2 regions of the Phenylobacterium sp. FG114 genome follow, and region 1 is predicted to be linked to the other one. Evidence: predicted binding sites of a transcription regulator. Region 1 holds the regulator's gene; the other holds the start of a gene.

The links. The regulator HrcA, encoded in region 1, represses chaperone genes, less so after heat shock. The targets are predictions, from matches to a motif close to GTTAGCANTCNNNNNNNNNGANTGCTAAC.
Region 2: a site for HrcA is predicted at 1,577-1,605, ahead of groES (co-chaperone GroES). Genes of this name have one in related genera too.

Annotation. Positions count from the first base shown of each region.
Region 1 covers NZ_JBMDKU010000001.1:30,012-35,140, forward strand. Annotated here, with positions in the region: gene dnaN (DNA polymerase III subunit beta) at 1-657, opposite strand, end outside; gene grpE (nucleotide exchange factor GrpE) at 840-1,487, opposite strand; gene hrcA (heat-inducible transcriptional repressor HrcA) at 1,513-2,538, opposite strand; gene rph (ribonuclease PH) at 2,686-3,402, shown strand; gene ACODSY_RS00175 (PaaI family thioesterase) at 3,880-4,311, shown strand; gene ACODSY_RS00180 (helix-turn-helix domain-containing protein) at 4,315-4,554, opposite strand; gene ACODSY_RS00185 (DUF2975 domain-containing protein) at 4,564-5,121, opposite strand.
Region 2 covers NZ_JBMDKU010000009.1:57,431-62,559, forward strand. Annotated here, with positions in the region: gene groL (chaperonin GroEL) at 1-1,171, opposite strand, end outside; gene groES (co-chaperone GroES) at 1,222-1,509, opposite strand; gene ACODSY_RS16310 (class I SAM-dependent methyltransferase) at 1,728-2,942, shown strand; gene ACODSY_RS16315 (hypothetical protein) at 3,019-3,429, shown strand; gene ACODSY_RS16320 (VOC family protein) at 3,435-3,809, shown strand; gene ACODSY_RS16325 (hypothetical protein) at 3,888-4,289, shown strand; gene ACODSY_RS16330 (acyl-CoA dehydrogenase family protein) at 4,445-5,129, shown strand, end outside.

The sequences.
Region 1 (5,129 bases):
GTTCTCGCCCGCGTCCTCCAGCAGGCGGCGCAGCTCGCCGATGGTCTTGCGGGGCACGATGACGCCCGGAGCTCCTGCAGCCCCCTCTGGGGCCGGCATATCCGCCAGCGCCAGGCGCGAACCGTCGGTGGCCACGGCGCGCAGGCGCGGACTGCCGTCGATCACCACCGTGTGCACGTAGAGGCCGTTCAGGTAGTAGCGCGTCTCCTCGGCGGAGATGGCGAAGCGGGTCTTGTCGATCAGCCGGATCAGGTCGTTCACATCGACCTCAAGCGCGCCCGCGAAGCCCTCGGCCGACATCACCGGGAAGTCGCCGGCCGGCAGCACCGGCAGGTTGAAGCGCGAGCGCCCGGCGGCGACCGTCAGGCGCGGATCGTCGCCCGTGAAGCTCAGCGAGACGTCGGCGCCTTCGGGCAGCTTTCGGACGATCTCATAGAGCGTGTGGGCCGGGGCGGTGATCTGCCCGGGCTGGTCCACCTGGGCCATCGCCTCGTCGATGATTTCGAGGTCCAGGTCCGTGGCCGAGAACGTCAGCCGGTCGCGCTCGGCCGACAGCAAGACGTTGGACAGGATCGGAATGGTGTTGCGGCGCTCGACGGCGCTCTGCACGTGGCCCAGCGCGCGAAGCAGCGCGGCGCGTTCGATCGTAAGCTTCATGTCGGTCCCGGCTCGCCAATCGCACGCCGTCGGCGAATCACCCGTGCCGGCATGCGCCCCGAAAAGAGGGGACTTGCGACATTAGCCAAATTCGACAGGCGGGAAAGAGCGGGACCGCCTCACCCACAGCAAAACGCCCCGCGAAGGCCGCGGGGCGTCTCAAAGGCGTATCGAACGGGCGATCAGGCGCGGGTGTCGACACTGCCGCCGGAGTCGGCGTCCTCGCCGGCGCCATAGGGATTGGGTCCGCCGCCGCCCTCGGGCTTCGGCGCGCCGGCGGCCTTGGCCGCGACGACCACCATGGCCGGGCGGACCAGCCGGCCCAGCAGCTCGTAGCCGGGCTGCATCACCTGGACCACGCCGCCGGGAGCGACGTCGGTGTCAGGCTGTTCCATCATCGCCTGGTGCTTGTGCGGGTCGAACTTCTCGCCCTTGGCGGGATCGACCTTCTTCAGGCCGTTCTTCTCGAACGCGCCCTGCAGCTCCTTGGCGGTCATCTCGACGCCGACGATGAAGTTCTTCATCGGACCCTCGGCGTCCGCCGGCGCCGCGGCCAGGGCGCGGTCGAAGATGTCGGCGGCGCCCAGCAGGTCGCGGGCGAACTTGGTGATCGCGTAGGCGCGCGCGTCGTTCATCTCGCGCTCGGCGCGGCGCTTGGTGTTCTCGGCGTCGGCGGCGTAGCGGAGCACCTGCTCCTTCAGCGACTGGATCTCGGCCAGCAGCTTGTCGATGTTGGCGTTGCCTTCGTCGCCATCCGCTTCGAAGTCGGCGGGCGTGTTCTCTTCGGACATCTCTTGGTTCGGACCCTTGGTTGTCTTATCGCTTGGCAGACGGCGCCACTTCCGCCTGCCTCGCTTACGCGTTCATCACCTGGCCAAGCACGCGGGCGGTATAGTCCACCAACGGAATGATCCGGGCATAGTTCAGACGCGCAGGGCCGATGACGCCGATCGCGCCCACGACCTTCTGCGCGCCCGTCATATAGGGCGCCGCGATCACAGCGGAACCTGAAAGGGAAAAGAGTCGCGTTTCGGCGCCGATGAAGATTCTCACCCCCTCGCCGTCCCGGACGCCGTCGAGAAGCTGGATCAGCTGCTCCTTCTGCTCCAGGTCCTCGAACAGGGAGCGCACGCGCTCCAGATCCTCCAGCGCCTCGCGGTCCTCGAGCAGGTTGGCCCGGCCGCGCACGATCAGGGCCCGCTCCTCGGCCTCGCCGCCGCCCCAGGCCGCCAGCCCGTCTTCCACCAGCTTCGCCGCGGTGGCGTCGAGCTCCTGGCGGGCGCGGTCCAATTCGGCGCGAAGATCGACCTTCGCCTCGCCCAGGGTGCGGCCCCGCAGGCGCGCGTTGAGGAAGTTCGAGGCCTCCTGCAGCGCCGACGGGGTCACGCCGGCCGGCAAGCGGATCAGGCGGTTCTCGACCGATCCATCGTCGAACACCATGATCGCCAGCGTCCGGTCGCCGGACAGCGGCACGAACTCCACGTGCGTCACGCCCGCGTCGCGCATGGGCGTCACCACGATCCCCGCGCCCCCGGCCAGCCCCGAAAGGATCGCTGAGGCTTCGTTCAGCGCGTCCTCGTAGTTGCCGCCATGGGCGCGCAGGCGGGCCTCGATGTTGCGCCGCTCGTCGTCGCCGACGTCGCCCACCTCCATCAGCCCGTCGACGAACAGGCGCAGACCGGCATGGGTCGGGAGCCGGCCCGCACTGACGTGCGGCGCGCCCAGCAGGCCGAGCTGGGTCAGGTCCTGCATGGTGTTGCGGATCGACGCCGGCGACAGCGACACCCCGGCCTTGGACAGCGTGCGCGAGCCCACCGGCTCTCCCGTTTCCAGATAACTCTCCACGATGCGGCGAAAGATTTCCCGCGCCCGGGAATCCATGTCGGTGAGCGTCGGCCCGTGGGAGAACAGTGGAGGCGTCACAGGGTTCGGCAAGGTCTCTCCGGCGGCCATGGACGCGGCCGTCGCTATCTAGGATAAGCGCGGCCCTCAGCGGCGCAAGCTGCGCACACAAGAACCCAAGACGAGATGCGCCCCTCCGAACGCACCCCCGACCTGCTTCGCCCGATCACGCTCGAGACGGGGGTCACCCGCTATGCCGAGGGCTCCTGCCTGATCACCGCCGGCCACACCAAGGTTCTGGTGACCGCCAGCCTGGAAGAGGGCGTCCCGGGCTTCCTGCGCGGCAAGGGCCAGGGCTGGGTCACCGCCGAGTATGGCATGCTGCCGCGGGCCACCCACACGCGGGGCCGCCGTGAAGCCGCGCAGGGCAAGCAGAGCGGGCGCACCCAGGAGATCCAGCGCCTGATCGGCCGCTCCATGCGCGCCGTGATCGACCTGAAGGCCCTGGGCGAGCGCCAGATCACCCTCGATTGCGACGTGCTTCAGGCCGACGGCGGCACCCGCACTGCATCGATCACCGGCGCCTGGGTCGCCTTGCGGCTGGCCACCAAGTACCTGCTGGACGAGGGCCTCATCACCACCGACCCGATCCTCGACCAGGTGGCCGCGGTGAGCTGCGGCATCTTCTCGGGTACGCCGGTGCTGGACCTCGACTACGAGGAGGACTCCAACGCCGAGGCCGACGCCAATTTCGTCCTGACGGGATCGGGCGACATCGTCGAGATCCAGGCCACGGGCGAGAAGCGCGGCTTCAGCCAGGCCGAGTTCGAGGCCCTGTTCTCCCTGGCCCGCAAGGGCATCGGCGAACTCTGCGAGCTGCAGCGGGCGGCGACGGGCTCCTAGTGTCCTTCTCCCCCTGCGGGAGAAGGTGTCGCCCGCAGGGTGACGGATGAGGGGTCGCGCCAACCTCTCCACCTGAAACGACGAAGGGGTCGCCGGACAACGCCGTGCGACCCCTCATCCGTCGGCTGACGCCGACACCTTCTCCCGCAGGGGGAGAAGGAGCGTTCGTCGTGGATCAGAAGAACACGTTGAAGCGCATCGCCGAAGCCGGCAGGCGCTCGAGTTCGCGCGCCAGCGGGGCGAACATCGCGTCGAGGAACTTTTCGAACAGGGCGACCATCTGCGTCACTCCTTTTTGTGCAATGCAGCGTAGCTGGGCATATGGCCCCGCTCCTCGGGGAAATCAAGTATTTCTCCCGTTAGTGAATATAATTGCGCTGCAATGCCGCACGACCTGCGTTGCGGTGCAACCACGGTGGAGCTGTTGCAGAGCCCGTGCAGACCGGGGACGCTCGCTGCAACCAGGGGAGAATGCGCGTGCCGGCCACTACCAACCGCACCAGTGTCGAGGATCTGAACCGCGCCAATGTGGGCAAGCTTCCCGGACACCTCGGCCTGACGATCACCGAGGTGGAGCCGGGCCGCGTCGTCGGCAGGCTCCCCGTTCGGACCGATCTCGTCGCCCACACGGGGTTCCTGCTGGCCGGCGCGGTACTGTCTGTGGCCGACATCCTCTGCGCCTATGGTGTCTCCACCGCCTGGCCCGAGGGGGCGAGCGGCTTCACCACCGCCGAGGTGAAGTGCAACTTCACCGGCACCCTGCGCGGGGGCGAGGCGGTCTGCACCGCAACCCTGCTGCACGGCGGACGCACAACCCAGGTGTGGGACGCTCGGATGGAGGATGCGGCCACGGGCAAGCTGATGGCCGCTTTCCGCTGCACTCAGGTGATCCTCTATCCGCGGAGCTGAAGCCTATTCGTCCTCGTCGTCGATATAGCCATCGTCGGGGCCGGCCTCGTAGACAAGCAGGTCGCCCGGCTGGCAGTCCAGCTCGCGGCACAGGGCCGCCAGGGTCGAGAACCGCACGGCGCGCGCCTTGCCGGTCTTCAGGATCGAGAGGTTGGCGATGGTCACGCCCACGCGGTCGGCCAGCTCGGTGAGCGACATCCGCCGCTCCAGCAGCACGCGATCGAGGCTTACACGGATCGGCATCGGGCGGCCTTAGATGGTGAGCTCGGCTTCGCGGCGCAGGCGGGCGCCTTCGCGGAACACTTCCGCGAGCACGAAGACCACGAGGACGGAGAACCAGGGCGTCAGGCTCATGCTGGGCTCGATCCGGTTGACGCCCGGCAGCAGCCAGGCGCTGAGCGCCCAGAAGGCATAGCGGCCCAGCTCCAGGCCAGCGAGCATCAGGCCCATCAGGCGCAGGCGCGCCACATTGTCGGGGTGGAAGGGGTCGCCGGCGGTCAGGGTCATGAAGATCCGCCGCAGCGAACCCACGATGACCAGGACGCCCGCCAGGTAGAGCGCGGCGGCCAAAAGGCCGCTGGTGATGGAAGGACCTTTCGACGCCAGTTCGCCCAGCGCGCTGTCCCTGGCGATCGCGCCGGGGTCGGTGGCTTGGGTCAGGTTGGCGAGGAGGTCGGGATTGAAGCTCAGCAGCAGCGCCGCGAGCGTGATCAGGGAAAGGGCGACGACGCCGATCCAGAGGGCTGCGAAGACGACATCCAGGATGATCTTCAGAAAGCTCGAAACCGAGCCCGGACCCAAGGCGCGCATGCCTGCTA
Region 2 (5,129 bases), on a different contig from region 1:
CCTTCACCTCGACTTCGGTCGCGCCGCCGACGCGGATCACCGCGACGCCGCCGGCCAGCTTGGCCAGGCGCTCTTGCAGCTTTTCCTTGTCGTAGTCGGACGTGGTGTCCTCGACCTGCTTCTTGATCTGGGAGATGCGGCCTTCGATGTCGGCCTTGTCGCCCGTGCCGTCGACGATGGTGGTGTCGTCCTTGGTGATCGTGACCTTCTTGGCCTTGCCCAGCATCTCGAGCGTGACGCTCTCGAGCTTGATGCCGAGGTCTTCCGAGATCAGCTGGCCGCCGGTCAGGATGGCGATGTCTTCCAGCATGGCCTTGCGGCGATCACCGAAGCCCGGAGCCTTGACGGCCGCGACCCGCAGGCCGCCCCGCAGCTTGTTGACCACCAGGGTGGCCAGGGCTTCGCCTTCGACGTCCTCGGCGATGATCAGGAGCGGGCGGCCCGACTGGACCACGGCTTCCAGGACCGGCAGCAGGGGCTGCAGGGTGGAGAGCTTCTTTTCGAAGAGCAGGATGAGCGGCTCTTCGAGGTCGGCCTCCATCTTCTCGGCGTTGGTGATGAAGTAGGGCGACAGGTAGCCGCGGTCGAACTGCATGCCTTCGACGACGTCGAGTTCGGTTTCGGCGGTCTTGGCTTCCTCGACGGTGATCACACCCTCGTTGCCGACCTTTTCCATGGCGCGGGCGATCATCTCGCCGACTTCGGTGTCGCCGTTGGCCGAGATGGTGCCGACCTGGGCGATTTCCGAGTTGGCCGAGACCTTCTTGGCGTTGGCCTTGATCTCTTCGATGACCTTGGCGACCGCCTTGTCGACGCCGCGCTTCAGGTCCATCGGGTTCATGCCGGCGGCGACCGACTTCAGGCCTTCGACCACGATGGCTTGCGCCAGGACCGTGGCGGTCGTGGTGCCGTCACCGGCCTTGTCGTTGGTCTTGGACGCGACTTCGCGGATCAGTTGGGCGCCCAGGTTCTCGAACTTGTCGGACAGTTCGATTTCCTTGGCGACCGACACGCCGTCCTTGGTCGAGCGCGGCGCGCCGAAGGACTTCTCGATGACCACGTTGCGGCCCTTGGGGCCCAGGGTGACCTTCACCGCGTTGGCGAGGGTGTTGACGCCGCGCAGCATGCGGTCGCGCGCGTCGGAGGCGAAATAGACGTCTTTGGCAGCCATGGCTGGTTCTCTTTCCTAGAATTTCGGTGGGGACGGCGGCAGCCGGGTCGTTACGAGACGACGCCCAGGATGTCGCTTTCCTTCATGATCAGGAGGTCCTGGCCGTCGAGCTTGACCTCGGTGCCGGACCACTTGCCGAAGAGGATGCGGTCGCCGGCCTTGACGTCCAGCGGCTGGACCTTGCCGGACTCGTCACGGGCGCCGGGGCCGGTGGCGATCACTTCGCCTTCCTGCGGCTTTTCCTTCGCGGTGTCGGGGATGATGATCCCGCCCTTGGTCTTTTCCTCTTCCTCGACGCGCTTGACGAGGACGCGATCTCCCAGGGGACGAAACGCCATGTGTGTTCTCTCTCTTCCGTACGGAACGGTTCAAAAATCGAGCGACGCGGCAGGGAGGGGTGTGGCTGTTAGCAGTCCCAACCCATGAGTGCCAACGTCGGTCGGGGAGTTAGGAACACCGCCCCGGCAAGTCAAGGCGAACGTGCAAAAACCGCGCGCGCCCTTGGCTTTCGCGCGCCGGCCCCTAGACTCCGTGCGCGTCAGTTGGGAGGTCCGGCATGGGACTGCAAGCCGTGTTGGAGAAGGTTGTCCGCGAGGGCGACCTCACGCTGAAGCTGCCGGGCGGCCGGACGCTGCGCCTGGGCGACGGCAGCGGACCGCCGCTGGTCGCGCGGATCACCAGCGCGGCCTGGGCGGCGCGGATCGCCGCCTATCCCGGCTTGGCCGTGGGCGAGGCCTATATGGACGGCGGCCTGGTGCTGGAGCAGGGCGAAATCGCCGAGTTCGTCGACCTGATCGGCGCCAATGCGAAGAACAAGCCGCGGAAGAAGCGCAACCGCCTGCAGCTGTGGCTGCGCGAGCGCAAGGTCGAGGCCAACGCCCGGCGGCAGGCGAAGGCGAACGTGGCCCACCATTACGACCTGTCGAACGACCTCTACCGGCGCTTCCTGGACGCCGACATGCAGTACAGCTGCGCCTATTTCGCCCGGCCGGACATGACGCTCGAGGAGGCCCAGCTCGCCAAGAAGCGTCACATCGCGGCCAAGCTGGCCATCGCGCCGGGGATGAAGGTGCTGGATATCGGCTGCGGCTGGGGCGGCATGGCCATGACCCTGGCCGAGGAGACCGGGGCCGAGGTGGACGGCGTGACGCTGTCTGTCGAGCAGCTTTCCGTGGCCAAGGCGCGGGCCGAGGCCAAGGGCCTGGCCAGTCGGGCGCGGTTCTCGCTCACGGACTATCGCGACGTGACCGAGACCTACGACCGGATCGTTTCGGTCGGTATGTTCGAACACGTGGGTCGACCGAACTACCAGGAGTATTTCGACGGCGTGGCGCGGCTGCTCAAGGACGACGGCGTGGCGCTGATCCACGCGATCGGGCGGCCGGAGATCGGGGTCACCAACGCCTGGGTCGCCAAGTACATCTTCCCGGGCGGCTACAGCCCGGCGCTCAGCGAGATCATGCCGGCGATCGAACGGGCGGGCCTGATGGTCACCGACCTGGAGATCCTGCGCCTGCACTACGCCGAGACGATCAAGCACTGGCGTCAGCGGTTCGCGGCCGTGCGGCCCGAGATCGCCGAGCTCTACGACGAGCGGTTCTGTCGGATGTGGGAGTTCTATCTCGGCATCGCCGAGCAGAGCTTCCGCGCGCGGCGGCAGTTCAATTGGCAGATCCAGCTCGCCAAGCGGGTCGACGCCCTGCCGATCACCCGGGACTACATGGGCGACGCGGAGCGGGCGCTGAACAGTCCGGCGAAGCGGGTGGCGTGACGCCGCCGAAATGTCTGGAGACCGCCCAAATCCGCGTCTAGGGTCCGCTCCGAACGCTTGTTTGGAGAGACTGCTCATGCGCCGCGCCTTCGCGCTTGCCGCCGCCCTGTCGCTGATCGCCGGGGCCGCCTCGGCCGAGAAGTGGACCAAGTACGTCGACGGCGCGAACGGCACCGCGTGGTCCTACGACGGCGACTATTCCTACAAGGACAAGGAGACGGGCCGCCTGGTGATCATGCAGGCCATCTCCAAGCCTTCGGCCAACCTGGGCCCGTCGGCGCCCGGCAAGCCCGACGGCGTCGGCAGCGTGATCGCCATCGACTGCGGCAAGAAGAACCTGATCCAGCTCGGCTCGTACAAGCCGTCGGCGCCGCTGGCGATCGCCGACGACTGGCGCAAGGCCACGCCCAAGAAGGCCGAGGGCTCCGACAACGAAGCGCTGATGGCGGCCGTGTGCCCGCACGTCGACCACGTGCCGGTGAAGTAAGGGCGATGGCCGGCGCGGTCCTCGACCACGTCAGCCTGAAGGTCGCGGACTATGGCCGCGCCGAAGCGTTCTACGACGCCGCACTGGCGCCGCTCGGGCTGAAGCGCCTCTTCGGCGACGGCCAGACCTATGCCGGCTACGGCTCGGATCGGCCGTTCTTCTGGATCGGTAGCGACGGCCGCAGCGGCTATGCTCACGTCGCGTTCGCGACGCCCAACCGGGCGGCGGTCGACGCCTTCCATGCGGTGGCTCTGGCAGCTGGCGCGCGGGACAATGGCGCGCCCGGACTGCGGGCGCACTACCACCCAACCTACTACGGGGCGTTCGTGCTCGACCCCGACGGGCACAACATCGAGGCGGTCTGCCACGCCGTGGCGTGAGCTTGACCTCGCAGGTAATCGACCCGCCGCGCGGGACGGGGGAGCCTCTGGGCGTCAACACGCTCAAGGAGCTTCCCAATGACCGCCGTCCGCTCGACCTTCCTGCGCACCGTCATCGCCGCCGACGCCGCCGCGTGTGGCGTGATGGGCGCCGCCTTCGCCTTCGACGCCGGCTGGCTCGAAGGCCCGCTCGGCCTGTCGCCCGCCCTGATGCAGCCGGTCGGCTGGTTCCTGCTGCCCTACGCCGCGTTGCTGGCCTGGATGGCGAGCCGCCCGGCCCTGCCCCGCAAGGCGGTTTGGACGCTGGTGGCGTTCAACACGCTCTGGGCGGTCGAGAGCATCGCGTTGCTGGCCCTGGGTTGGGCGCAGCCGACCTCGCTGGGCCTTGCGCTGGTGGTCGGCCAGGCGGCCGCGGCGCTGGGCGTCGCCGACCTGCAGTTCCTGGCCCTGCGAAAGGCGCGCCGCGAAGCCGTCGCCTGAGCCTCTCCGCGGCCAGTCCTCCCCCTGGCCCACCCGAAAGGCCTCCGCCTCACGGCGGAGGCCTTTCACATTACTTCGTTGATTGAAACAGTTGTTTGATTTTTGGTGAAAGTGGGTCAAAGGTAGCGTGAGACAATCGCGCAGGGAGTGACCCGATGAACATCGCCGCTGAACGGCCCCAATCCAGCTTCGGCCTGAACCCGCAGGACGAGCTGAACGACCTGCGCATGTCGGAGAAGGCGGTGCCGCTCCTCAACAAGGTGAAGGACTTCATCCGCGACGTCGTCGAGCCGATGAGCGAGGAGTTCCATCGGCTGGGCGAGGGCCGTCCCGACATCTGGCAGTATGCGCCGGGCCAGCTGGAAGTGCTGGACGCGGCGAAGGAGAAGGCCAAGGCCGCCGGCCTGTGGAACTTCTTCCTGCCGAACGCCGAGACGGGCGAGGGACTCTCGAACCTCGACTACGCCTACATCGCCGTGGAGCTGGGCAAGAACCGGCTTGCGTCGGAGACCATGAACTGCGCCGCGCCCGACACCGGCAACATGGAAGTGCTGGAACGCGTCGGCACGCCCGAGCAGAAGAAGCAATGGCTGGAGCCCCTGCTGGAGGGCAAGATCCGCTCGGCCTACTGCATGACCGAGCTGAACACCGCCAGCTCGGACGCCAAGAACATCGACACCCGCGCCGTGCGCGTCGGCGACGAGTACATCATCACCGGCGAGAAGCACTACATCTCGGGCGCCGGCGACCCGCGCTGCAAGGTGATGATCACCATGGTGCGCACCGGGGAAGAGAACGCCCCGCCTCATCTGCAGCAGTCGCAGATCCTGGTGCCGCTCG